One region of the Streptomyces sp. NPDC047028 genome, then DNA from elsewhere that is predicted to be linked to it. Evidence: predicted binding sites of a transcription regulator. Region 1 holds the regulator's gene; each other region holds the start of a gene.

Region 1 (7,524 bases):
AGCAGCCCGGTGCCGCCGCCGTTCTCCGCGAGGTCGCGGTGGGTGCCCTGGTGGCCGCCGGCCTCCGCGCCCTGGGCGATGACCGCGTCGGCGCCGGCCCGCTCCACCGCGCGGGCCTCCTCGGCGGTGGTGGCGGTGACCAGCGTGTAGGTGCCGGCCCTGCGCAGCGCGTCGAGGACCTCCCGGTCAGGCACGCCGAAGTGGAAGGAGACCACCGCAACCGGGTTGTCGAGGAGGACGGCGAGCTTGGCGTCGTAGCCGTCGTCCCGGCCGCTTTCGGGGTCGCCCAGTTCCGTCTCGTACCAGGCGGCTTCCCCGGCGAGTTGGTGGGCGTAGACCTCGACCGCCCCGGACTCGCCGTGCTCGGGCTGGGGCATGAACACGTTGACGCCGAAGGGGTGGGCGGTGAGGCTCCGCAGCTGCTTGATCTCCTGGTACATGCCGTCGGCGGTCTTGTAGCCGGCGGCGAGGAACCCGAGGCCGCCGGCCTCGCAGACGGCGGCGGCGAGCAGCGGGACGGAGACGCCGCCCGCCATGGGGGCCTGCACGATCGGCTGGGGGAAGAGATCGGTCAGTGCGGAGGACATGACCGCATGTTGTCACGTCCTCCGAACAAGTCCGAATCGGGCCTTTCCCCTGGCACATGCGCCTCAGGCAGGCGGGGGCGGGCGCCTTCGCGGCACCGCCCCCGGCCGGTTCCCCGCACTGCTTCGGGCCGGTCCTCAGCGGCCGTTGAAGGCGTCCTTCAGCCGGGAGAACAGGCCCTGCTGGCCCGGCTGGAACTGCCCCGTCGGCCGCTCCTCGCCCCGCAGCTTGGCCAGTTCGCGCAGCACCCGCTCCTGCTCGGGGTCCAGCTTGGTCGGCGTGGTCACCTCGACGTGCACGATGAGGTCGCCGCGCCCGCCGCCGCGCAGGTGCGTGACGCCCCGGCCGTGCAGCGGGATCGACTGGCCGGACTGGGTACCGGGCCGGATGTCGACCTCCTCCAGGCCGTCCAGCGTCTCCAGCGGCACCTTCGTGCCGAGGGCCGCCGCGGTCATCGGAATGGTGACCGTGCAGTGCAGGTCGTCGCCGCGCCGCTGGAAGGTGCTGTGCGGCAGCTCGTGGATCTCCACGTACAGGTCGCCGGCCGGACCGCCGCCCGGACCGACCTCGCCCTCGCCGGCGAGCTGGATGCGGGTGCCGTTGTCGACACCGGCCGGGATCTTCACGGTCAGCGTCCGCCGCGAGCGGACCCGGCCGTCACCGGCGCACTCCGGGCACGGGGTGGGCACGACCGTGCCGAAGCCCTGGCACTGGGGGCAGGGCCGGGAGGTCATGACCTGGCCCAGGAACGACCGGGTGACCTGGGAGACCTCGCCGCGGCCGCGGCACATGTCACACGTCTGCGCGGACGTGCCCGGAGCGGCGCCCTCGCCGTTGCAGGTGTTGCAGACGACCGCGGTGTCGACCTGGATGTCCTTGGTCGTCCCGAAGGCCGCCTCGTCCAGCTCGACCTCGATGCGGATCATCGCGTCCTGGCCGCGCCGGGTGCGCGAGCGCGGGCCGCGCTGCGACGCCGTACCGAAGAACGCGTCCATGATGTCGGAGAAGTTGCCGAAGCCGCCGGCTCCGAAGCCGCCCGCGCCCGCCCCGCCCGACTGGGAGAGGGGGTCGCCGCCGAGGTCGTAGACCTGCTTCTTCTGCGGGTCCGACAGCACCTCGTAGGCGGCGTTGATCTCCTTGAACCGCTCCTGGGTCTTCGGGTCCGGGTTGACGTCCGGGTGCAGCTCGCGCGCGAGCCGACGGAACGCCTTCTTGATCTCATCCTGCGACGCGTCGCGGCGCACGCCGAGAACGGCGTAGTAGTCCGTGGCCACTTACGACTCCGCCAGGATCTGTCCGACGTACCGTGCCACCGCTCGTACCGCTCCCATCGTTCCCGGGTAATCCATGCGGGTCGGTCCGACCACGCCGAGCTTGGCTACTGCCTCGCCGCCCGAACCGTAGCCGACCGACACCACTGAGGTTGAGTTGAGTCCCTCATGGGCGTTCTCGTGACCGATGCGCACGGTCATGCCCGGATCCTTCGCCTCGCCGAGGAGCTTGAGGAGCACGACCTGCTCCTCCAGGGCCTCCAGGACGGGCCGGATCGTGAGGGGGAAATCGTGCCCGAAGCGGGTGAGGTTGGCGGTACCGCCGATCATCAGCCGCTCCTCGCTCTCCTCGACGAGCGCCTCCAGCAGCGTGGAGAGCACCGTCGAGACCGTGCCGCGGTCCTCGGCCTCGAAGCCCTCCGGCAGGTCCTCGACCAGCCGGGGCACGTCGGTGAACCGGCGGCCGGCGACCCGGCTGTTGAGCCGCGCCCTGAGGTCCGCGAGGGACGCCTCGCCGAACGGGGCCGGGCAGTCGATCATCCGCTGCTCGACCCGCCCGGTGTCCGTGATCAGCACGAGCATCACGCGCGCGGGCGCGAGCGCCAGCAGTTCCACGTGCCGCACGGTGGACCGGGTCAGCGAGGGATACTGCACGACGGCGACCTGCCGGGTCAGCTGCGCGAGCAGCCGCACCGTGCGGGCCACGACGTCGTCGAGGTCGACGGCGCCCTCCAGGAAGTTCTGGATGGCCCGCCGCTCGGGCCCGGTCATCGGCTTGACGCCCGCGAGCTTGTCGACGAACAGCCGGTAGCCCTTGTCCGTGGGGATCCGCCCGGCGCTGGTGTGCGGCTGGGCGATGTACCCCTCGTCCTCCAGGACCGCCATGTCGTTGCGGACGGTCGCCGGGGACACGCCGAGGCTGTGCCGCTCGGTGAGCGCCTTGGACCCCACCGGTTCCTCGGTGCCGACATAGTCCTGGACGATGGCGCGCAGCACCTGCAGCCTGCGTTCACTCAGCACCCGCGCACACCTCCAGCATGTCGTCCCCGCGGCCCTTCAGGTCTTCCGCCTGGCACTCTGCGCATGCGAGTGCCAGCATTCCCGGGCCCAGTGTACGGCCGTGGGGTGGTCCCCGGGCAAGGTCGGTGCTGCTCCGGGAGTGCTGCCGTTAGCGTCGCGGTATGACCTTGACTTGGGAAGGGCTCGGGTGGGAACGGCTGGGCGCGGGGGTCGGGCGGTGCCGGCTGCCGGGCTGGGACTGCACGGCGGGGCTGGTCGTCGGGGCGGGCGCGGCGCTCGTGGTGGACGCCGGGTCGAGCCTCACCGAGGGCACGCGGATCCGCGCGCAGGCCGAGGTGCTGGCCGGCGGCCGTGTGACTCATCTCGCGCTGACGCATCCCCATTTCGACCACGTCTTCGGCGCGGCCTCGTTCGCGGGAGCGGAGGTGTACGCGGCGGTCGGCACGGACGCGGTGTTCGCCGCCGGGCGCGGGCAGCTGCGCGCGGACGCGGTCCGGGAGGGCCTGCCGGCCGAGGACGCCGACGCGGCGGTGACCGCCCTCGCCGCGCCCCGCCACCCGGTGTCCGGTGAGTGGACCCTCGATCTCGGCGAGGGCCGGCAGGCGCTGCTGGCCAACGTCGGCCCCGGCCACACGGCGCACGACCTCGCGGTGCTGGTGCCGGGCGACCCGGAGGTGGTGTTCTGCGGCGACCTGGTCGAGGAGTCGGGCGAGCCGCAGGCGGGCCCGGACGCCGTACCGTCCCGCTGGCCCGACGCCCTGGACCGGCTGCTGGCCCTGGGTGGCCCGGACGCGCTGTACGTGCCCGGTCACGGAGCGGTGGTGGACGCGGCCTTCGTGCGACGTCAACGGGACGCGCTGGCGGCGCGTTTCGGCGTGTCGTGAGCGTGTCGTGAGTACGGACGCACCGCTTCTCCTATCGTCATCCGAATGCGCCAGTACTCCGCCGACCTCACTCCCCCCTGGAAGAAGCCGACGCCCGTCCGGGAGGTCGCGGCGGAGCCCGGTCTGGTGGTGGAGGAGCCCGGCACCGGCTTCTGCGGGGCGGTGATCCGCTGCGAGGCGGGCACGGTGACCCTGGAGGACCGCTTCGGCAAGCACCGGGTGTTCCCGCTGGAGCCGCGCGGCTTCCTGCTGGAGGGGCGCGTGGTGACGCTCGTACGCCCGTCGTCGTCCTCCGCTCCGGTGCGTCCCACCCGTACGGCGTCCGGTTCGGTCGCCGTGCCCGGTGCCCGCGCCCGGGTGGCCCGCGCCGGCCGCATCTACGTGGAGGGCCGGCACGACGCCGAGCTGGTCGAGAAGGTGTGGGGCGACGACCTGCGCATCGAGGGGGTGGTCGTGGAGTACCTGGAGGGCGTGGACGACCTGCCGATGATCGTCGCCGAGTTCGCCCCCGGCCCGGACGCCCGCCTCGGAGTTCTCGTGGACCACCTGCTGCCGGGCACGAAGGAGTGGCGGATCGCCGAGTCGGTGACGAGCGAGCACGCGCTGGTCGTGGGCCACCCGTACATCGACATCTGGGAGGCGGTGAAGCCGTCGTCCCTGGGCATCCCCGGCTGGCCCCGTGTCCCGCACGGCCAGGACTGGAAGACGGGGGTGTGCCGGGCCCTGGGCTGGCCGTCGGACAACACCGGCGCGGTGTGGCAGGCGATCCTGGCCCGCGTGAACTCCTACCGGGACCTGGAACCGGAGCTGCTGGGGTCGGTGGAACGCCTCATCGACTTCGTGACCGTGCCCTGAACGGCCCGGGACCTGGGCCCGTCAGTCCACGAGGTCCCGCACCACCGCGTCCGCCAGCAGCCTGCCGCGCAGGGTCAGCACGGCCCGGCCGTCGTCGTACGGCCCCTGCTGGAGCAGCCCGTCCGCGAGGGCCTTGCGGGACGCGGTGAGGCCCTGTGGGCGTAGCAGGTCCAGCGGGGCGCCCTCCCGGAGCCGCAGCTCCAGCAGGATGCGCTCCACGCGCCGGTCCTCCGCCGAGAGCAGTTCGCGTCCGGCTCCCGGGGAACGGCCGGAGGCGAGGGCCGCCGCGTACGCCCCCGGGTGCTTCACGTTCCACCAGCGAACTCCGCCGACGTGGCTGTGTGCGCCCGGTCCGGCGCCCCACCAGTCGGCGCCTCGCCAGTACAGCTCGTTGTGCAGGCAGCGGCCCGCCTCGGAGGTGGCCCAGTTGGACACCTCGTACCAGTCGAAGCCGGCCGCCGCGAGGGCCTCCTCGGCGATCAGGTACCGGTCGGCGTGGACGTCGTCGTCGGTCATCGGGACCTCGCCCCGGCGGATGCGGCGGGCGAGCTGGGTGCCCTCCTCGACGATGAGGGCGTAGGCGCTGACGTGGTCCGGGGCCGCGCCGAGGGCCGCCTCCAGGGAGGCGCGCCAGTCGTCGTCGCTCTCCCCCGGGGTGCCGTAGATCAGGTCGAGGTTGACGTGCTCGAACCCGGCCGCGCGAGCCTCCGCGACGCAGGCCTCGGGGCGGCCCGGGGTGTGGGTGCGGTCGAGCACGCGCAGCACGTGCTGCCTGGCGCTCTGCATTCCGAAGGAGATCCGGTTGAAGCCGCCCTCGCGGAGGGTGGCGAGGTACGCCGGGTCGACCGACTCGGGGTTGGCCTCCGTGGTGACCTCGGCGTCCGGCGCCAGTCCGAACTCGTCGCGGATCGCCCCCAGCATCCGTACGAGGTCCCCGGCCGCCAGCAGGGTCGGCGTACCGCCCCCGACGAACACCGTACGCACCGCGCGCGGGTCGTCACCGAGCACCTTCCGGGCGAGGCGGACCTCCTCGATCAGCGTGTCCGCGTAGTTGTCACGGGACGCCAGCACCCCGCCCGTGCCGCGCAGCTCGGTCGCCGTGTAGGTGTTGAAGTCGCAGTAGCCGCAGCGGGTCGCGCAGTACGGCACATGCAGATAGAACCCGAGGGGCCGCCCGCCGGCCCCGGCGAGCGCGGAGTCCGGCAGCGCCCCATCACCGGGAACAGGCTCACCATCGGGAAGTGCGGAAGGCATACCCCCCATTGTCCAGCACGCCCGGACTGCCCGTGCCCCAAAGAGAAGCGGGGAACGACGCGAGAACCCCCACCGGCCGCAGACAACAACGGCTCAGACCGGGCCCCGAAGGGACGCGGGGAACTGCGCGAGAAGCCCCACCCGCCCGCGGACGGCACACGACCCGGCGGGCCCCGAAGGGGCGCGGGGAACTGCGCGAGAAGCCCCACCCGCCCGCGGACGGCACACGACCCGGCGCCCGAGGCGTCACTCCGCCTGCAGCACCAGCAAAGCGAGATCATCCTCCGGCAGACCCCCGCCGAAGTCATGCACCAGGCGCCGAATCCGCTCAGCGATCCTCTCCGCGCCAAGCCCCGCGCAGCCGGCCAGCGCCCGCGCCAGCCCATCACCGTCGTCGAACTGCCGAGAGCCCGAGCGCCGCTCGGTCACCCCGTCGGTGACGCACAGCAGACTGTCACCGGACCGCAGTTCGACGGTTTCACTCGTATACGACTCGTCCTCGACGACACCGAGCAGCGTCTGGGGGCGCGCGGCCGTACGGACGGACCCGTCCGGGCTGAGGACGAGCGGCAGCGGATGCCCCGCGGAAGCCAGGGTGCAGCGCACCCCGCCCTCGTACGGCGTCAGCTCCCCGTACAGCAACGACAGGAACCGTGTCTGCGGCCCGTCCCCGGCGATCAGCGGCCGCCCACCGGCAGTGACCAGCGCGCGGGCGGCGGCGTCGGCCGCCTCGGTCGCGTCGTCGAGGAGGAGCTGGTTGAGCCGGTCCAGCACATCGGCGACCCGGTACCCCTCGCGGGCCAGCAGCCGCAGCCAGGGCCGGGCGAGCCCGATGACGACGGCGGCCTCCGGTCCCTTTCCCTGCACGTCACCGACGGCGAAGCACCAGCGGCCGTCACCCGCCGGGAACAGGTCGTAGAAGTCGCCGCTGGGGCCGCCCTTGTCACACGGCTCGTACACGAGCGCGCTGCGCAGCCCGGGGATCTCCGCCACCGCGCCGGGCAGCAGGCCGCGCTGCAGGACGGCGCTGATGGTGGCCTGGCGGGCGTACTGGCGGGCCGCGCCGATGGCGAGGGCCACCCGGCGGCCGAGGTCCTCGACGAGCCCGGTGACCTCGTCGGGGAAGCGGGACAGCCCACAGCGGCCGATGACCAGCGTGCCCAGGGGACGGCCCCCCGCGATCAGCCGGTACGCCAGCGCCGTGCCGTCGGCGTGCTGCGGGCCGAGCGCGTCGCCGGGCCAGGCGTACGGCTCCGGGCCCGAGCGGAGCAGACCGTCGCCGTGCTGGGGCGGCTCCTTCTCCAGGGCCCGGTGCAGTTCCTCGATGAGGTTCTCGCTGGCGTGCCAGACGCGGGCGGGTCCGGTGCCGTCGCCGCCGCGCGCGGTCGCCTCGTCCTCCAGCCAGATCGCGCACCAGTCGGCGAGCCGGGGCACGAGCAGCTGGCCGGTGAGGGCGGCGACGAGGTTCTCGTCGAGCTGGCCGGCGAGCAGGTCGGAGGCCTCGGCGAGGAAGGACAGCGCGCCCCGGCCGAGCCAGTCCCGGTCGCGTCCGGGGCCCTGCGGGCGCGGGGCGAGGATCTCGGCGACGTCCAGCGCGGCCCCGTCGGGGGGCACGCCGCCCTCGCCGGTGATCCTGGCCCACACCGTCTTGGCAC
Region 2 (7,524 bases), on a different contig from region 1:
ACCCACCCCTACCTGCCCGGACTCTCCTACGAGGAGCAGAAGCACGAGATCTGCGGCATGCAGGACATCATGAAGAAGCAGTTCGGCAAGGCGCCGACCGTACTGCGCCCGCCGTTCGGCAACTACAACCACGACACCCTCGTCGCCGCCAAGTCCTGCGGCATCAAGTACGCGCCCATCTGGGACGAGGAGGTCTACGTCGACCACTGGGAGTACCGCGAGGACGACCAGGACCTCCACCCCGGCGACATCGTCCTCACCCACTTCCGCGGCCTGGCGGACTGGGGCGGCAAGGGCACGATGGTCGACGACATGCGGCGCTTCCTGAACCGCGTCACCCACGACGGCTACGCGGTGGCCCGCCTGGAGGACTACCTGTGAGGCACCGGGGGCGGCGAGCGGGCGTCAGGTCCCGCCGCCACGCCGGGAACAGGGGCCTGGCCGCCGTACTCGCGGCGGCGACGCTCCTCCTCGCCGGGTGCGCCCAGTCCGTCGACCCGATCGAGCGGCTGGGCAAGAAGGCCGCCGAACGGGTACGGCCGGACGCGCCCGTCACCGTCCCCGGCCAGGCCTACCGCCACTGGGGCCTGACCGCCCCGCTCGCCCGCCCCCCGCTCCACCCGGCCCGCCCCCTCGCCGAGTTCTCCGCCGCCCCCGGCACCGCGGCCGGCCCTCCGGTCGTCGACCGCGTGCCCACCCGCGACAAGGTCGTCTTCCTCACCTACGACGACGGCGCCGGACAGGACCCACGCTTCGCCGACATGGTCCGCGAACTACGGCTCCCCGTCAGCATGTTCCTCACCGACCGCGTCCTCGGCCCCGGCTACGGCCACTTCGCCCGCCTGCGCTCGGTCGGCGCCGGCATCCAGAACCAGACCCTCGAACACCGCGCCCTCACCGGACTGCCGTACGCCGGTCAGCGCGCCGAGATCTGCGGCCAGCAGGACAAACTCAGGTCCCGCTTCGGCATCCGCCCGCACCTGTTCCGCCCGCCCTACGGCACGTACGACACCACGACCCTCCGCGCCGCCGCCGACTGCGGCATCACGGCCGTCGTCCTCTGGCGCGCCACCACGACCCCGAGCGGCCTCACCTACCGGCAGGGCGAGCACACCCTCCGGCCCGGCGACATCATCCACGTCCGGGGCCCGGCCCTGAGGGTTCGCACGAGCCGCGTACTGAGGAGGGTGGAGGAGCGGGGGCTGGCGGTGGGGCGGCTGGAGGACTACCTGTAGGAGACAGCCCGCGTTCCGGGACCATCCAGCCCGGCGGCGCCATCCAGCCCGGCCGGCGAGAACTTCAGCCCGTCCGGCGTCTGAGGACGAGGGCCGCAGGCCCGAAAGCGGGGGCGTGGGGGCGGCAGCCCCCGCACCGGCACCCGTCGCCCGGGCCACGAACCAACACCACGCACCCGGAACCCCCCGACGCGCCGCACGGCAACTGGCACTCCGCTTGACCGAGTGCTAATCGCAGTCATAGTCTCGGCTCTGGCACTCCCCACTGGAGAGTGCCAACACAGCGACGGGCAGGTCCGGCACCCGCGACGACGGATCCACCTGGTCGCCACCTCAGACAGTTAACCCCGTGAGATCTCCGAAGGGGGAGGTCGGATCGTGACGACCACCAGCTCCAAGGTTGCCATCAAGCCGCTCGAGGACCGCATCGTGGTCCAGCCGCTCGACGCCGAGCAGACCACCGCCTCTGGCCTGGTCATCCCGGACACCGCGAAGGAGAAGCCCCAGGAGGGCGCCGTCCTCGCCGTGGGTCCGGGTCGCTTCGAGAACGGCGAGCGCCTTCCGCTCGACGTCAAGGTCGGCGATGTCGTGCTGTACAGCAAGTACGGCGGCACCGAGGTGAAGTACAACGGCGAGGAGTACCTCGTCCTCTCGGCTCGCGACGTGCTCGCGATCATCGAGAAGTAATCACCTCCAAGCAACCTTCTGCTTGAGCTGCGCCCCTGGCCCCCGCGACCGATAACGAAGCCGGGCGTCCGGGGCGCAGTTGTCTTTACACCCACAGATTTCCGAGAGGGCTTCCGCTGTCATGGCGAAGATTCTGAAGTTCGACGAGGACGCCCGTCGCGCCCTTGAGCGCGGCGTCAACAAGCTGGCCGACACGGTGAAGGTGACGATCGGCCCCAAGGGCCGCAACGTCGTCATCGACAAGAAGTTCGGCGCCCCCACCATCACCAACGACGGCGTCACCATCGCCCGCGAGGTCGAGGTCGAGGACCCGTACGAGAACCTCGGCGCGCAGCTGGTGAAGGAGGTGGCGACCAAGACCAACGACATCGCGGGTGACGGCACCACCACCGCCACCGTGCTGGCGCAGGCCCTGGTCCGCGAGGGTCTGAAGAACGTGGCCGCGGGTGCCTCCCCGGCGCTGCTGAAGAAGGGCATCGACGCCGCGGTCAAGGCCGTCTCCGAGGACCTCCTCGCCACGGCCCGCCCGATCGACGAGAAGTCCGACATCGCCGCCGTAGCCGCGCTGTCCGCCCAGGACCAGCAGGTCGGCGAGCTGATCGCCGAGGCCATGGACAAGGTCGGCAAGGACGGTGTCATCACCGTCGAGGAGTCCAACACCTTCGGCCTGGAGCTGGACTTCACCGAGGGCATGGCCTTCGACAAGGGCTACCTGTCGCCGTACTTCGTGACGGACCAGGAGCGCATGGAGGCGGTCCTGGAGGACCCCTACATCCTCATCAACCAGGGCAAGATCTCCTCCATCCAGGACATGCTGCCGCTGCTGGAGAAGGTCATCCAGGCCGGTGCCTCCAAGCCCCTGCTGATCATCGCCGAGGACGTCGAGGGCGAGGCCCTGTCGACCCTGGTCGTCAACAAGATCCGCGGCACGTTCAACGCGGTCGCCGTCAAGGCCCCCGGCTTCGGTGACCGCCGCAAGGCGATGCTGCAGGACATGGCCGTCCTCACCGGCGCCACGGTCATCTCCGAGGAGGTCGGCCTCAAGCTCGACCAGGTCGGCCTGGACGTGCTCGGTTCCGCCCGCCGCGTCACCGTCACCAAGGACGACACCACGATCGTCGAGGGTGCCGGCAAGTCCGAGGACCTGACGGGCCGCGTCGCCCAGATCAAGGCCGAGATCGAGAACACGGACTCCGACTGGGACCGCGAGAAGCTCCAGGAGCGCCTCGCGAAGCTGGCCGGCGGCGTGTGCGTGATCAAGGTCGGCGCCGCCACCGAGGTGGAGCTGAAGGAGAAGAAGCACCGTCTGGAGGACGCCATCTCCGCGACCCGCGCCGCGGTCGAGGAGGGCATCGTCTCCGGTGGTGGCTCCGCGCTCGTCCACGCCGTGAAGGTGCTGGAGGGCAACCTCGGCAAGTCCGGCGACGAGGCCACGGGTGTCGCGGTCGTCCGCCGCGCCGCCGTCGAGCCGCTGCGCTGGATCGCGGAGAACGCGGGCCTGGAGGGCTACGTCATCGTCTCCAAGGTCGCCGAGCTGGAGAAGGGCAACGGCTACAACGCCGCGAGCGGTGAGTACGGCGACCTGGTCAAGGCCGGCGTCATCGACCCGGTCAAGGTGACGCGCTCCGCGCTGGAGAACGCCGCGTCGATCGCTTCGCTTCTGCTGACGACCGAGACGCTGGTCGTCGAGAAGAAGGAAGAGGAGGAGCCTGCGGCGGCTGGGCATGGTCATGGGCACGCCCACTGATCTGCTTCGCTGAAGCCACGGTGCCCAGTCCCCTGCGGGGGGCTGGGCACCGGTGTTTTTGTTCGGTCGGGCGTCTGCCCCGGGGGGTTTCGTCGCCGGGTACGGGCGCGTTGTGGCTTGTCGCGCAGTTCCCCGCGCCCCTTACGGGGCACGGTTCGTGCCTGGGTGCGGCGCCGTTGTGGTTGCTCGCGCCCGCGCGGCGGTAGCCGCAGATCGATACAGCCCCGCGCCCCTTTGGGGGCGCTGTCCTGCGCCGGAGTTGTCAGGTCGCCGGAGTGGGGCGGCGTAGGCGGGTCAGTACCAAGTGGGTCAGCATGCCGAACAACAGGCCCCAGAAGGCTGAGCCGATTCCGTGGAGGGTGATTCCTGAGGCGGTGGCGAGGAAGGTGATGAGGGCCGCTTCGCGGTCTTTTTCCTCGGTCATCGCTCCGGTGAGGCCGCCGGCCAGGGCACCGAAGAGGGCCACGCCGGCGATCGCGGCGATGAGTTCCTTGGGCAGGCCGGCGAACAGCACCACCAGGGTGGAGCCGAACAGTCCGATCAGGAGGTAGAAGGCGCCGCAGGAGACCCCGGCCACGTAGCGGCGGCGGGTGTCCTGGTGGGCCTCCGGGCCGGTGCAGATGGCGGCCGTGATGGCGGCCAGGTTGATCGCGTGCGAACCGAACGGCGCCAGGACGGTGGAGACCAGCCCGGTGGAGCCGATGAGCAGCCGGTCGTCCGCCCGGTAGCCGGCGGCGGCCAGCACTCCCATGCCGGGGGCGTTCTGCGAGCCGAGCGTCGCCAGGGTCAGCGGTACGGCGATGCCGATCAGGGAGGCGACGGAGAAGTGCGGCGCGGTGAACACCGGTGTGGCCAGTCCGACGCCGTCCAGGTGCACATGGAGCTTCGACGTGACCGCCGCGGCCACCACGCCCGCCGCCAGCGCGGCCAGCACCGCGTACCGGGGGGCCAGCCGCTTGCCGAGCAGATACACGACCAGCACCGAACCCGCGATGTACGGGGCGGACTTGAGTGAGGTGAACACTCCCGTCCCGAAGGAGAACAGGATGCCCGCGAGCATCGCGGAGACCACCGCCGACGGCACGTGCCGCATCAGCCGCCCGAACACCCCGGTCAGCCCGACGGCCGCGATCACCACGCCGCTGACCAGGAACGCGCCGATCGCCTCGCCATAGGAGTACGCGCCGAGGCTCGTGACCAGCAGGGCCGCGCCCGGTGTGGACCAGGCGGTGATGACCGGCATCCGGGTGCGCAGACTGAGGCCGATGCAGGTCAGGCCGCTGCCGATGGAGATGGCCCAGACCCAGGAACTGGTCTGGCCGGTGCTCAGGTGCCCCCGGGAAGCCGCGGCCAGCACGATGACCAGCGGCCCCGAGTACGACACCACGACGGCGATGAACCCGGCGAGAACGGCGGAGACGGACGCGTCGCGCCAGAGTCCCGGCCGGTGTTCGCCGCCGTCCTCGGCCGACGGGTCGTCGGTGGCCGGGGCGGCCTCCCCGCCGGACGGGGTGCCGTCCTGCGGGGTGCCGTCCTGCGAGGTGCCGTCCAGTGAGGGGCCGGATGCCGGGGGGTGGGGGGTGCGGGTCTCAGGGTTCAACGGTCTTCCTTCACGGCCCGCTCCAGGGCCTGTTCGAGGTCGGCGACGAGGTCCGCCGGGTTCTCCAGGCCCACCGAGATGCGCAGCATGTCCTTGGGGGAGGTGCTGTCCGGACCCTCGAAGGTATAGCGGTGTTCGATGAGGCTTTCCACCCCGCCCAGAGAAGTGGCTCGAATGAACAGCTCGCAGTTCTGGGCGGTGCGCAGCGAGCGCTGCCACTCCCCGTCCACGTGCAGCGAGAGCATGCCGCTGAATCCACCGGTCATCTGTTGGGCGGCGATGGCGTGTCCGGGGTCGCCGGGCAGCCCCGGGTAGGCGACCTTGCGGATCAGCGGGTGCTCGGCGAAGTGCTCGGCGAGGGCCTGCGCGGTGGCCGAGATCTGCCGCATCCGGGGGAACAGGGTGCGTATGCCGCGCATGAGGAGATAGGTCTCCAGCGGTCCGAGCATCGGGCCGGTGAGCCTGCGGTGCAGTTGTAGCCGCTCCCACAGTGCGGCGGCCCGCTCGCCCGGTTCCGGGGCCAGGACCAGCAGGCCCGCCACCACGTCGGTGTGACCGTTGAGGTACTTGGTCCCGGAGTGCATGACGATGTCGGCACCGAGCCCGAAGGGCTTGGAGTGGACCGGCGTGGGCACGGTGTTGTCGACGCCGAACAGGGCTCCGGCCTCCCGTGCCAGCCTGCCGACCGCGGCGATGTCCGTCACCGTCCACGTCGGGTTCGCCGGGGACTCCGCCCACACCAGGCGGGTCGGGGCGGCGGACACGGCGGCGGCGACCGCGTCCAGGTCGTCCATCGGCACCTGGACCACGTCGAGACCCTGCTCCGTGCCGAACTCCAGGAGCCACTTGGTGAGTCCGAAGTACATCGTCCGCGGTACGACGACCCGGGAACCGGCGGGCAGTACCTGGAAGACGGCGGTCGCGGCGGCCATCCCGGAGGAGAACAGCAGTCCCCGGGAGCCGCCCTCCAGGGCCGCCACCACGTCCTCGACCTGCTCGTATCCCGGCGCGCCCTGGTCCCGCAGGTAGGCCAGTCCCGCCGGGGCGCGGTACTGGTCGTCGCGGGCGTAGGTGGCGCCCATGCTGATGGCGGGCGGCACGGCGCCGGTGGTGGGGGAGCGCCAGCCGTCTCCCTGGGCGGCCCGCGTCTCCACGTGGTACGTGTGCGTCCAGGGGGTGTACTTCTCGCGGTTGCTCATCGGTTCCTCTTGTCGGTCTCGGTCGGCCGGCGGTCGGTGGCGGGGTGTCCGCTGTCGGTCCGGTGCCCGGTCAGCTCCGGCAGCGCCGTGGTGAGGGCCAGTTCCGCGTCCTTCAGCGCACGCGAGGGTGCGCCGGGGGAGGGGACGTAGTGGTTGTAGTAGCTGGAGCCCTCCGTGTGGGGGCCCAGGAAGAACAGGCGGGGCTGGACCGCGCCGGTCCGGCAGATGCCCTGGCCCTGCCGGTTGACGTCCAGTCCCGGCAGGCTGGTCCGGCCCGCGGTGCGGGTGCGGGCGCGGCCGGCCCGGACCAGGCGGCGCAGCAGCGAGCCGGTGACCAACTCGGCCGGGGGCTCGGTGACATGGGCGTGCACCACGTGGTCGACCTCCACGGCGGTGTGCCGCTCCAGCAGGGTCGACTCCAGCCGCCAGGGGCCGCCGCCGGACGGCGGGACGACCTTCGGCGCGGGTCCGGGCCCGAGCCGCACCACGCCCGCGTCGAGCAGGGAGAGGAGCTCCGCCGAGCGGTCGAGCTGCGGGCCGATCACCAGGCGGTTCACCAGCGGGGCGAACGTGCCGAAGAAGTACGCCGACGACTCCTCGTCCAGTCCCGGCGCGTCGACGGCGGCCCGCAGCACGTCACGGTGGTCGCGCAGGACCTCCAGGGCCTCCTTCAGCGGGCTGACCCCGAGGCCGGCCCGTGCCTCCGCGAGGTCGTCCTCGATCGCGGTGGTGAAGTGGGCGGCGTAGTCGTCGGGTCCGGGCCATGACCGGGCGGGCGCCTCGGTGACGTCCGTGGGCGGCGTGGCCGTACCGGTCAGCAGGTCGCGGACCGGGGCCGGGCCGAACCGTGCGCGCAGTGCGCCCAGTTGCCGCTCGAAGCCCGACTCGCCTGCGTCGTGCGCCAGTTCGGCGGCGGCGCGCTCGGCGTCGGCCGGGCGCCCGCCGAGGGCCCGGGCCAGCAGGGTGCGGTACCAGGCGAGTTCCATCTCGGCGACGACCAGCGGCAGTACGTCCTCGGTGAAGTGCAGCCTGCCGTCCGGGCGCTGGGCGCGCAGT
Region 3 (7,524 bases), on a different contig from region 1:
CTCACATGGCTGCGCAGACAGTTGCAGACTCCAGCACCTCCACCCCCGCCTCGACGTCCGCCGTCGACCTCGGTCCCGCCGCGGCCCTGAGCTGTCGCGAGTGCGGTCACCGCGTCCCGCTCGGCCCCCTCTTCGCCTGCGAGGAGTGTTTCGGCCCGCTGGAGATCGCGTACGACTTCTCCGCCTACGACACCGAGGAACTCCGCGCCCGCATCGAGGCCGGCCCCGCGAACATCTGGCGGTACGCCCCGCTGCTGCCCGTCCCCGCCGACGTGGCCGACAAGCCGAACATCAACCCCGGCTGGACCAAGCTCGTCAAGGCCGACAACCTCGCCGCGGAACTCGGCGTCACCGGCGGTCTGTACGTCAAGGACGACTCCGGCAACCCGACGCACTCCTTCAAGGACCGGGTCGTCGCCCAGGCCCTGGAGGCCGCGCGCGCCTTCGGCTTCACCACCCTGTCCTGCTCCTCCACCGGCAACCTCGCCGGCGCGGTCGGCGCCGCCGCCGCGCGGGCCGGCTTCCGCTCCTGCGTGTTCATCCCGCACGACCTGGAGCAGGGCAAGGTCGTCATGGCCGCGATCTACGGCGGCGACCTCGTCGGCATCGAGGGCAACTACGACGACGTGAACCGCTTCTGCTCCGAGCTGATCGGCGATCCGGCCGGCGAGGGCTGGGGCTTCGTCAACGTCAACCTGCGGCCGTACTACGCGGAGGGCTCCAAGACGCTGGCGTACGAGATCTGCGAGCAGCTCGGCTGGCAGCTGCCCGACCAGCTCGTCGTGCCCATCGCCTCCGGCTCCCAGCTCACGAAGATCGACAAGGGTCTGCAGGAGCTGATCAAGCTGGGTCTGGTCGAGGACAAGCCGTACAGGATCTTCGGCGCGCAGGCCGAGGGCTGCTCGCCGGTGTCGACCGCGTTCAAGGCGGGGCACGACGTCGTACGGCCGCAGAAGCCGAACACGATCGCCAAGTCGCTGGCCATCGGCAACCCGGCCGACGGGCCCTACGTCCTCGACATCGCGCGCCGCACGGGTGGTGCCGTGGAGGACGTGACCGACGAGGAAGTGGTCGACGCGATCAAGCTGCTGTCCCGCACGGAGGGCATCTTCGCGGAGACCGCGGGCGGCGTGACCGTCGGCGTCACCCGCAAGCTGCTCAAGGAGGGCCTGCTGGACCCGACGAAGACCACGGTCGTCCTCAACACGGGCGACGGCCTCAAGACCCTGGACGCGGTGGCCGGGACCGGCCTCACCGCCACCATCCGCCCGAACCTGGACTCCTTCCGAGAGGCTGGCCTCGCATGAGCGTGACCGTTCGCATCCCCACCATTCTGCGTACCTACACCGGCGGGCAGGCCGAGGTCGCCGCCGAGGGCGCGACGCTGTCCGAGGTCATCGAGGACCTGGAGAAGCACCACACCGGCATCGCCGCCCGCGTCCTGGACGACCAGGGCAAGCTGCGCCGGTTCGTCAACGTGTACGTCAACGACGACGACGTCCGCTTCGAGCAGGGCCTGCAGACGGCCACCCCCGACGGCGCCGGCGTCTCCATCATTCCGGCCGTCGCCGGAGGCTGACCGAATGACCGAACATTACCTTCGGTAATGCCGGTCACTGATTGTTCACCGGATTGCCCTCTCCGTGAGAGAAACGGAGGGGGCAATTCTGTGTGATTGAGCGCGGTAGAGTTGGGGAACGCGCTCCCGGACCGAGGGTCGGGAGCCCTGGAATGGTGCCGCGGACCCGGCAAGAAATGGCCAAACTGTGTGGCCCTTTCGCGGCATTTACTCCCTTTGTCCGGCCCGACTTGCCCTGAATTCGGGCGAATTCTCACCACATTCCGGATCGGGCTCGTCCAGAATTCTCGTCCGATTGACCTGTTGCAGACGGCAGTTGGACAGATACATTCAGCCGCGGTCGACGCGTTCCGGCGCACGCCCCCGACCGTTGGGGGGCGAGGTCTGACCCGGGTCCGCGAAGTGCGGATCTGTGCAAGGGCCAGTAATAGGGGAGTTAGGCATGGCTCAGGGCACCGTCAAATGGTTCAACGCGGAGAAGGGGTACGGCTTCATCGCGGTCGACGGTGGTGCGGACGTCTTCGTCCACTACAGCGCCATTCAGATGGACGGCTACCGCAGCCTTGAAGAGGGCCAGCGGGTCGAGTTCGAGATCTCGCAGGGCCAGAAGGGCCCGCAGGCCGACATGGTTCGCGTCACCGCCTGAAACGTTGCTGCACGAAGGGCCCGCACCTCCCGGGGTACGGGCCCTTCGGCATGCCCGGGACGGGTGAGCGCGCGCTCACCGTGCGGGGGGAGGTGCTCGCACCGTTTCGCCGTCGGCGGAGGGCGTGGCCGACCCCCGAGAGGCGCTTGCACTCGACGGTGCCGAGTGCTAATCATTGGCGTTAGCACTCTGAAGGTGAGAGTGACAACGAAGGACCGGGTCGGTGAGGCCCGCAAGCCGGGTGGGGCAAGGAACCACGAGGCAGGCAGGCCGTCCGTCGCGGGCGCGGGCGCGGTCCGAAGAATCACCCCCAGTCCTGGAGGGACCACTTCACATGGCCAAGATCATCGCGTTCGACGAGGAGGCGCGGCGCGGCCTTGAGCGCGGTATGAACCAGCTCGCCGACGCCGTCAAGGTCACCCTCGGCCCCAAGGGCCGCAACGTCGTCCTTGAGAAGAAGTGGGGCGCCCCCACGATCACCAACGATGGTGTGTCCATCGCCAAGGAGATCGAGCTGGAGGACCCGTACGAGAAGATCGGCGCCGAGCTCGTCAAGGAAGTCGCCAAGAAGACGGACGACGTCGCCGGTGACGGTACGACGACCGCGACGGTGCTCGCCCAGGCCCTGGTCAAGGAGGGTCTGCGCAACGTAGCCGCCGGCGCCAACCCGATGGCCCTCAAGCGGGGCATCGAGAAGGCCGTCGAGGCCGTCTCCGCCGCCCTGCTGGAGCAGGCGAAGGACGTCGAGACCAAGGAGCAGATCGCCTCCACGGCGTCCATCTCCGCCGCCGACACCCAGATCGGCGAGCTGATCGCCGAGGCGATGGACAAGGTCGGCAAGGAAGGCGTCATCACCGTCGAGGAGAGCAACACCTTCGGCCTCGAGCTCGAGCTCACCGAGGGCATGCGCTTCGACAAGGGCTACATCTCCGCCTACTTCGCCACCGACATGGAGCGCATGGAGGCGTCGCTGGAGGACCCCTACATCCTCATCGCGAACTCCAAGATCGGCTCCGTCAAGGACCTGCTCCCGCTCCTGGAGAAGGTCATGCAGTCGGGCAAGCCGCTGCTGATCATCGCCGAGGACGTCGAGGGCGAGGCCCTGTCGACCCTGGTCGTCAACAAGATCCGCGGCACCTTCAAGTCCGTCGCCGTCAAGGCCCCGGGCTTCGGCGACCGCCGCAAGGCCATGCTCGGCGACATCGCCATCCTCACGGGCGGCGAGGTCATCTCCGAGGAGGTCGGCCTCAAGCTGGAGAACGCGACCCTGGACCTCCTGGGCCGCGCCCGCAAGGTCGTCATCACCAAGGACGAGACCACCATCGTCGACGGTGCCGGTTCCTCGGACCAGGTCAACGGCCGGGTGAACCAGATCCGCGCCGAGATCGAGAACAGCGACTCGGACTACGACCGCGAGAAGCTGCAGGAGCGCCTGGCGAAGCTCGCCGGCGGTGTCGCGGTCATCAAGGCCGGCGCCGCCACCGAGGTGGAGCTCAAGGAGCGCAAGCACCGCATCGAGGACGCCGTCCGCAACGCGAAGGCCGCCGTCGAGGAGGGCATCGTCGCCGGTGGTGGCGTGGCCCTGCTGCAGGCTTCCCAGGTCTTCGAGAAGCTGGAGCTCGACGGTGACGAGGCGACCGGCGCGCAGGCCGTGAAGCTCGCGCTGGAGGCCCCGCTGAAGCAGATCGCCGTCAACGCCGGCCTCGAGGGCGGCGTCGTGGTGGAGAAGGTCCGCAACCTCACCCCGGGTCACGGCCTCAACGCCGCGACCGGTGAGTACGTCGACCTGGTCGCCGAGGGCATCATCGACCCGGCGAAGGTGACGCGTTCCGCTCTGCAGAACGCCGCCTCCATCGCCGCGCTGTTCCTCACCACCGAGGCCGTCATCGCCGACAAGCCGGAGAAGGCGGCTGCGCCGGCCGGCGGCGGCATGCCGGGTGGAGACATGGACTTCTGATCGGGTCCTTGCCGAGGGCGGTATCCCCTGTTGCGAGATTCGCGACAAGGGGTGCCGCCCTCGGGCGTTTTCGGCGGCTGCGGGTGCGTGGGGGCTTGTCGCGCAGTTCCCCGCGCCCCTGAGGTACGTGCAGTGGACGAGCCCCTTCAGGGGTGCGGGGAACTGCGCGAGCAACCACGAAGCACCCGCAGCCGCCCGCGAAACGGAACCCTCTCCCCGGGAATGCGTTGCATCACACCTCCGTTGCTTAATGAGGTGCAACAATGCGTGCGCACATACCATGCGGTATAAGCAGCCCCGTTCCCAAGGAGCCCCCGTGACCGTCACCCCCACCACCTCCCGCGCGGCAGCGATACTCTCGCGCCCCATCACCCTCGGCGGCCTCACCGTCCCGAACCGGATCGTGATGGCCCCGATGACCCGCATGTTCTCCCCGGGCGGCGTCCCCGGCGAGGACGTCGTGTCGTACTACGGGCGCCGCGCCGCCGCCGGGGTCGGTCTGATCGTCACCGAGGGCACGTACGTCGGGCACGACTCGGCGGGCCAGAGCAGCCGCGTGCCGCGGTTCCACGGGGAGGATCAGCTGGCGGGCTGGGCGAAGGTCGCCGAGGCGGTGCACGCGGGGGGCGGCACGATCGTCCCGCAGCTGTGGCACATCGGCATGGTCCGCAAGGAGGGCCAGCCGCCCTTCGCCGAGGCCCCCGCCGTCGGCCCCTCCGGGCTGCGCATCGGTGAGGACGAGGTCACCGGCAGGGCGATGACGCAGGCCGACCTGGACGCGGTGATCGGCGCGTTCGCGGAGGCCGCTGCCGCCGCCGAGCGCATCGGCTTCGACGGCGTCGAGCTGCACGGCGCCCACGGCTACCTCCTGGACCAGTTCCTGTGGGCCGGCACCAACCGCCGTACCGACGCCTACGGCGGCGACCCCGTGGCCCGTACCCGGTTCGCGGCGGAGATCGTCGCGGCGGTCCGCGCGGCCGTCTCCCCCGACTTCCCGGTCCTCTTCCGCTACTCGCAGTGGAAGCAGGAGGCCTATGACGCCCGTCTCGCCGAGACCCCCGAGGAGCTGGAGGCCATCCTGACCCCGCTCGCGGCGGCCGGCGTCGACGCCTTCCACGCCTCCACCCGCCGCTACTGGCTCCCCGAGTTCGACGACTCCGACCTCAACCTGGCCGGCTGGACGAAGAAGATCACGGGCAAGCCCACCATCACCGTGGGCTCGGTCGGTCTCAACGGCGACTTCATCAAGGCGTTCCAGGGACAGGGCGCGGAGCTGGGCAGCCTGGACAACCTGCTGGACCGCCTGGAGCGCGACGAGTTCGACATGGTCGCCGTCGGCCGCGCTCTGCTCCAGGACCCGGAGTGGGCGGCGAAGGTCCTCGCGGACCGCTTCGACGAGCTGAAGCCGTACGACGCGGCGGCGCTGCAGTCGCTGAGCTGAGGCGGGGCGGGGACGTCGGTGGAGGTCTACAGATTGCCCATCGGCTGGATGTCGACGTACACAGGCGTCCCCCACACCCGCAGTACCTCGTAATCGGTGAACTCGTGCACCAGCCGGTACGCCATCGCCGGGCGTGAGCCGCGCCGCTGGGCGGCGAGGTAGGCCTCCGCCTCGCGCAGGTCGCGGCGCGGGGTGCCGCACAGCTGCCACTCGCGGCCGTTCCACTCCTCCGGCAGCCAGCGCTGCTGCGGCTGGGGCCGGTCGGCGCGGACGCCGTAACGGGACGGCACGGGCGCCGGGGCCTCGGCCGCGGGGGGCCGGCCCTGGTGCCCGGCCCGCCGGGCGGCCCGGCGCCGGGTCTCGCACAGCAGACAGCCGTCCACGGCGTCCTTGTCCACCGGCCCGTTCGGGTGCTCGGCACACCGGGTGGCGGGCTTGTCCGCCTCGACGGCCTCGTCCAGCAGATCGAGGGCGCGCCGCAGATCGGCCTTGATCTCGTGCAGCCGGGAGTCCGGGGTGTCACCGGAGAGCGCCTCCCCGTGCTCCCCGAGCACCCTGAGGGCCCGTCCGAGGGCGGTGAGCTGGGCGTGGTTCATGTCAGTCCGCGTAGTCCTTCAGTTTCTCCGTGTCCAGGGTGATGCCGACCGGGGGCGACAGCTCGACGGTAGCGCCCCACGGGTGGCGGGGCGACTGACGGTACTGCCCGTCCTTGGGCTCGCTGAAGACGGTGACGGTCTGGTCGTCGCGGTCGACGAGGAGGTGGACGGGGATCTCGGCGGCGGCGACCCGGTGACTCTTCGTGGCAAACCGAACGCGTCAAGTCAACACACGGGGTGGGAGGGTGGGTTGAGACCCACCACCCATTCCACAGAAAGAGGTCTCGGACCTCGAAGCGTGGGGCTTGAGCTTCGGACAGGGTTGCCGTCGGTGGTGGACTGGGGGCATGGCGACGATGCTGCCGGGCCGCCTGCTCGATGCCCTCAATCGGTTCAACGCGGCCCATCCGTGGGACCACAACGCCCACTATCACCCGTGGCTTCTGCGGCAACTTCCCCGGCGGTTCGGCCGGGCGCTGGACGTGGGGTGTGGGAGTGGGGACCTGGTCAGGGCGTTGGCCGGGCGGGCCGGGGCGGTGCACGGGGTCGATGCGGACGCCGGGATTCTCAGGCGGGCCAGGGAGCTGACGCCCGACTCCGACCACGTCACCTACACCCTCGCCGACGCGGCCCAGGGGCTGCCCACCGGGCCGTATGACGTCATCACGTGTGTCGCCGTGCTCCACCACCTTCCCTTCGCCGACACCCTCACCCGGGTCCGGGAGGAGTTGGCCCCTCGGGGGACGGTGGTGGTCGTCGGCTGTGCCCGTGCCGCGAGCGCCGTCGATCACGTCCTCGGGCTCGTCGCGATACCGCTGAACGCGGCGACGGGCTGGGTGAAGAACCGGGGGCGGTCCGGAGTGCGGCCCGTCTCCATGAGTGCTCGTGTGCACGATCCCGAGATGAACTTCGCCGAGATCGCCGCCGAGGCCCGGCGCATCCTGCCCGGGGCTCGGGTCAGGCGGCGGCTCTTCTGGCGCTACACGCTGGTGTGGCGGGCGCCGGGGCGGGCGTAGGTCAGCCCGCGCTGTTGATCAGGTTTCCGCTGCCGCAGGTGGGCGTGGGGGTGTCGGTCAGGGGGATCGGGGTGACGGCCTTGGCCACCGGCATCACGACCAGCTTGCCGACGCAGCGGCCGGTGTCGGTGGCGGTGGAGGTCCAGTGGGCGTCGTCGGCGTGGGCCGGGGCGGCCAGGGCGGTGGCGGAGACGGTGAGGGCGGCGGTGGCCAGCAGTTTGTGCATCATGACTGGCGAACGACGGCCCCGGGCCGTCCGTCACGCCTGGCGAACGACTACCCCCCGGCC

Evidence for each region. The regulator HrcA, encoded in region 1, represses chaperone genes, less so after heat shock. The targets are predictions, from matches to a motif close to TTNGCACTCNGNNNNNCNGAGTGCNAA.
Region 2: a site for HrcA is predicted at 1,441-1,467, ahead of groES (co-chaperone GroES). Genes of this name have one in related genera too.
Region 3: a site for HrcA is predicted at 2,407-2,433, ahead of groL (chaperonin GroEL). Genes of this name have one in related genera too.

What each region holds. Positions count from the first base shown of each region.
Region 1 is NZ_JBEYVS010000022.1:43,269-50,792, forward strand. It holds gene ABZ854_RS20560 (nitronate monooxygenase) at 1-587, opposite strand, end outside; gene dnaJ (molecular chaperone DnaJ) at 723-1,859, opposite strand; gene hrcA (heat-inducible transcriptional repressor HrcA) at 1,860-2,876, opposite strand; gene ABZ854_RS20575 (MBL fold metallo-hydrolase) at 3,038-3,760, shown strand; gene ABZ854_RS20580 (DUF3097 domain-containing protein) at 3,806-4,615, shown strand; gene hemW (radical SAM family heme chaperone HemW) at 4,637-5,869, opposite strand; gene ABZ854_RS20590 (SpoIIE family protein phosphatase) at 6,116-7,524, opposite strand, start outside.
Region 2 is NZ_JBEYVS010000001.1:254,121-261,644, forward strand. It holds gene ABZ854_RS01285 (polysaccharide deacetylase family protein) at 1-381, shown strand, start outside; gene ABZ854_RS01290 (polysaccharide deacetylase family protein) at 438-1,235, shown strand; gene groES (co-chaperone GroES) at 1,614-1,922, shown strand; gene groL (chaperonin GroEL) at 2,044-3,669, shown strand; gene ABZ854_RS01305 (benzoate/H(+) symporter BenE family transporter) at 3,932-5,269, opposite strand; gene ABZ854_RS01310 (PLP-dependent aspartate aminotransferase family protein) at 5,266-6,468, opposite strand; gene ABZ854_RS01315 (FAD/NAD(P)-binding protein) at 6,465-7,524, opposite strand, start outside.
Region 3 is NZ_JBEYVS010000019.1:16,725-24,248, forward strand. It holds gene thrC (threonine synthase) at 6-1,307, shown strand; gene ABZ854_RS18420 (MoaD/ThiS family protein) at 1,304-1,579, shown strand; gene ABZ854_RS18425 (cold-shock protein) at 2,022-2,225, shown strand; gene groL (chaperonin GroEL) at 2,560-4,182, shown strand; gene ABZ854_RS18435 (NADH:flavin oxidoreductase) at 4,463-5,623, shown strand; gene ABZ854_RS18440 (hypothetical protein) at 5,650-6,219, opposite strand; gene ABZ854_RS18445 (hypothetical protein) at 6,221-6,394, opposite strand; gene ABZ854_RS18450 (methyltransferase domain-containing protein) at 6,567-7,235, shown strand; gene ABZ854_RS18455 (hypothetical protein) at 7,237-7,464, opposite strand.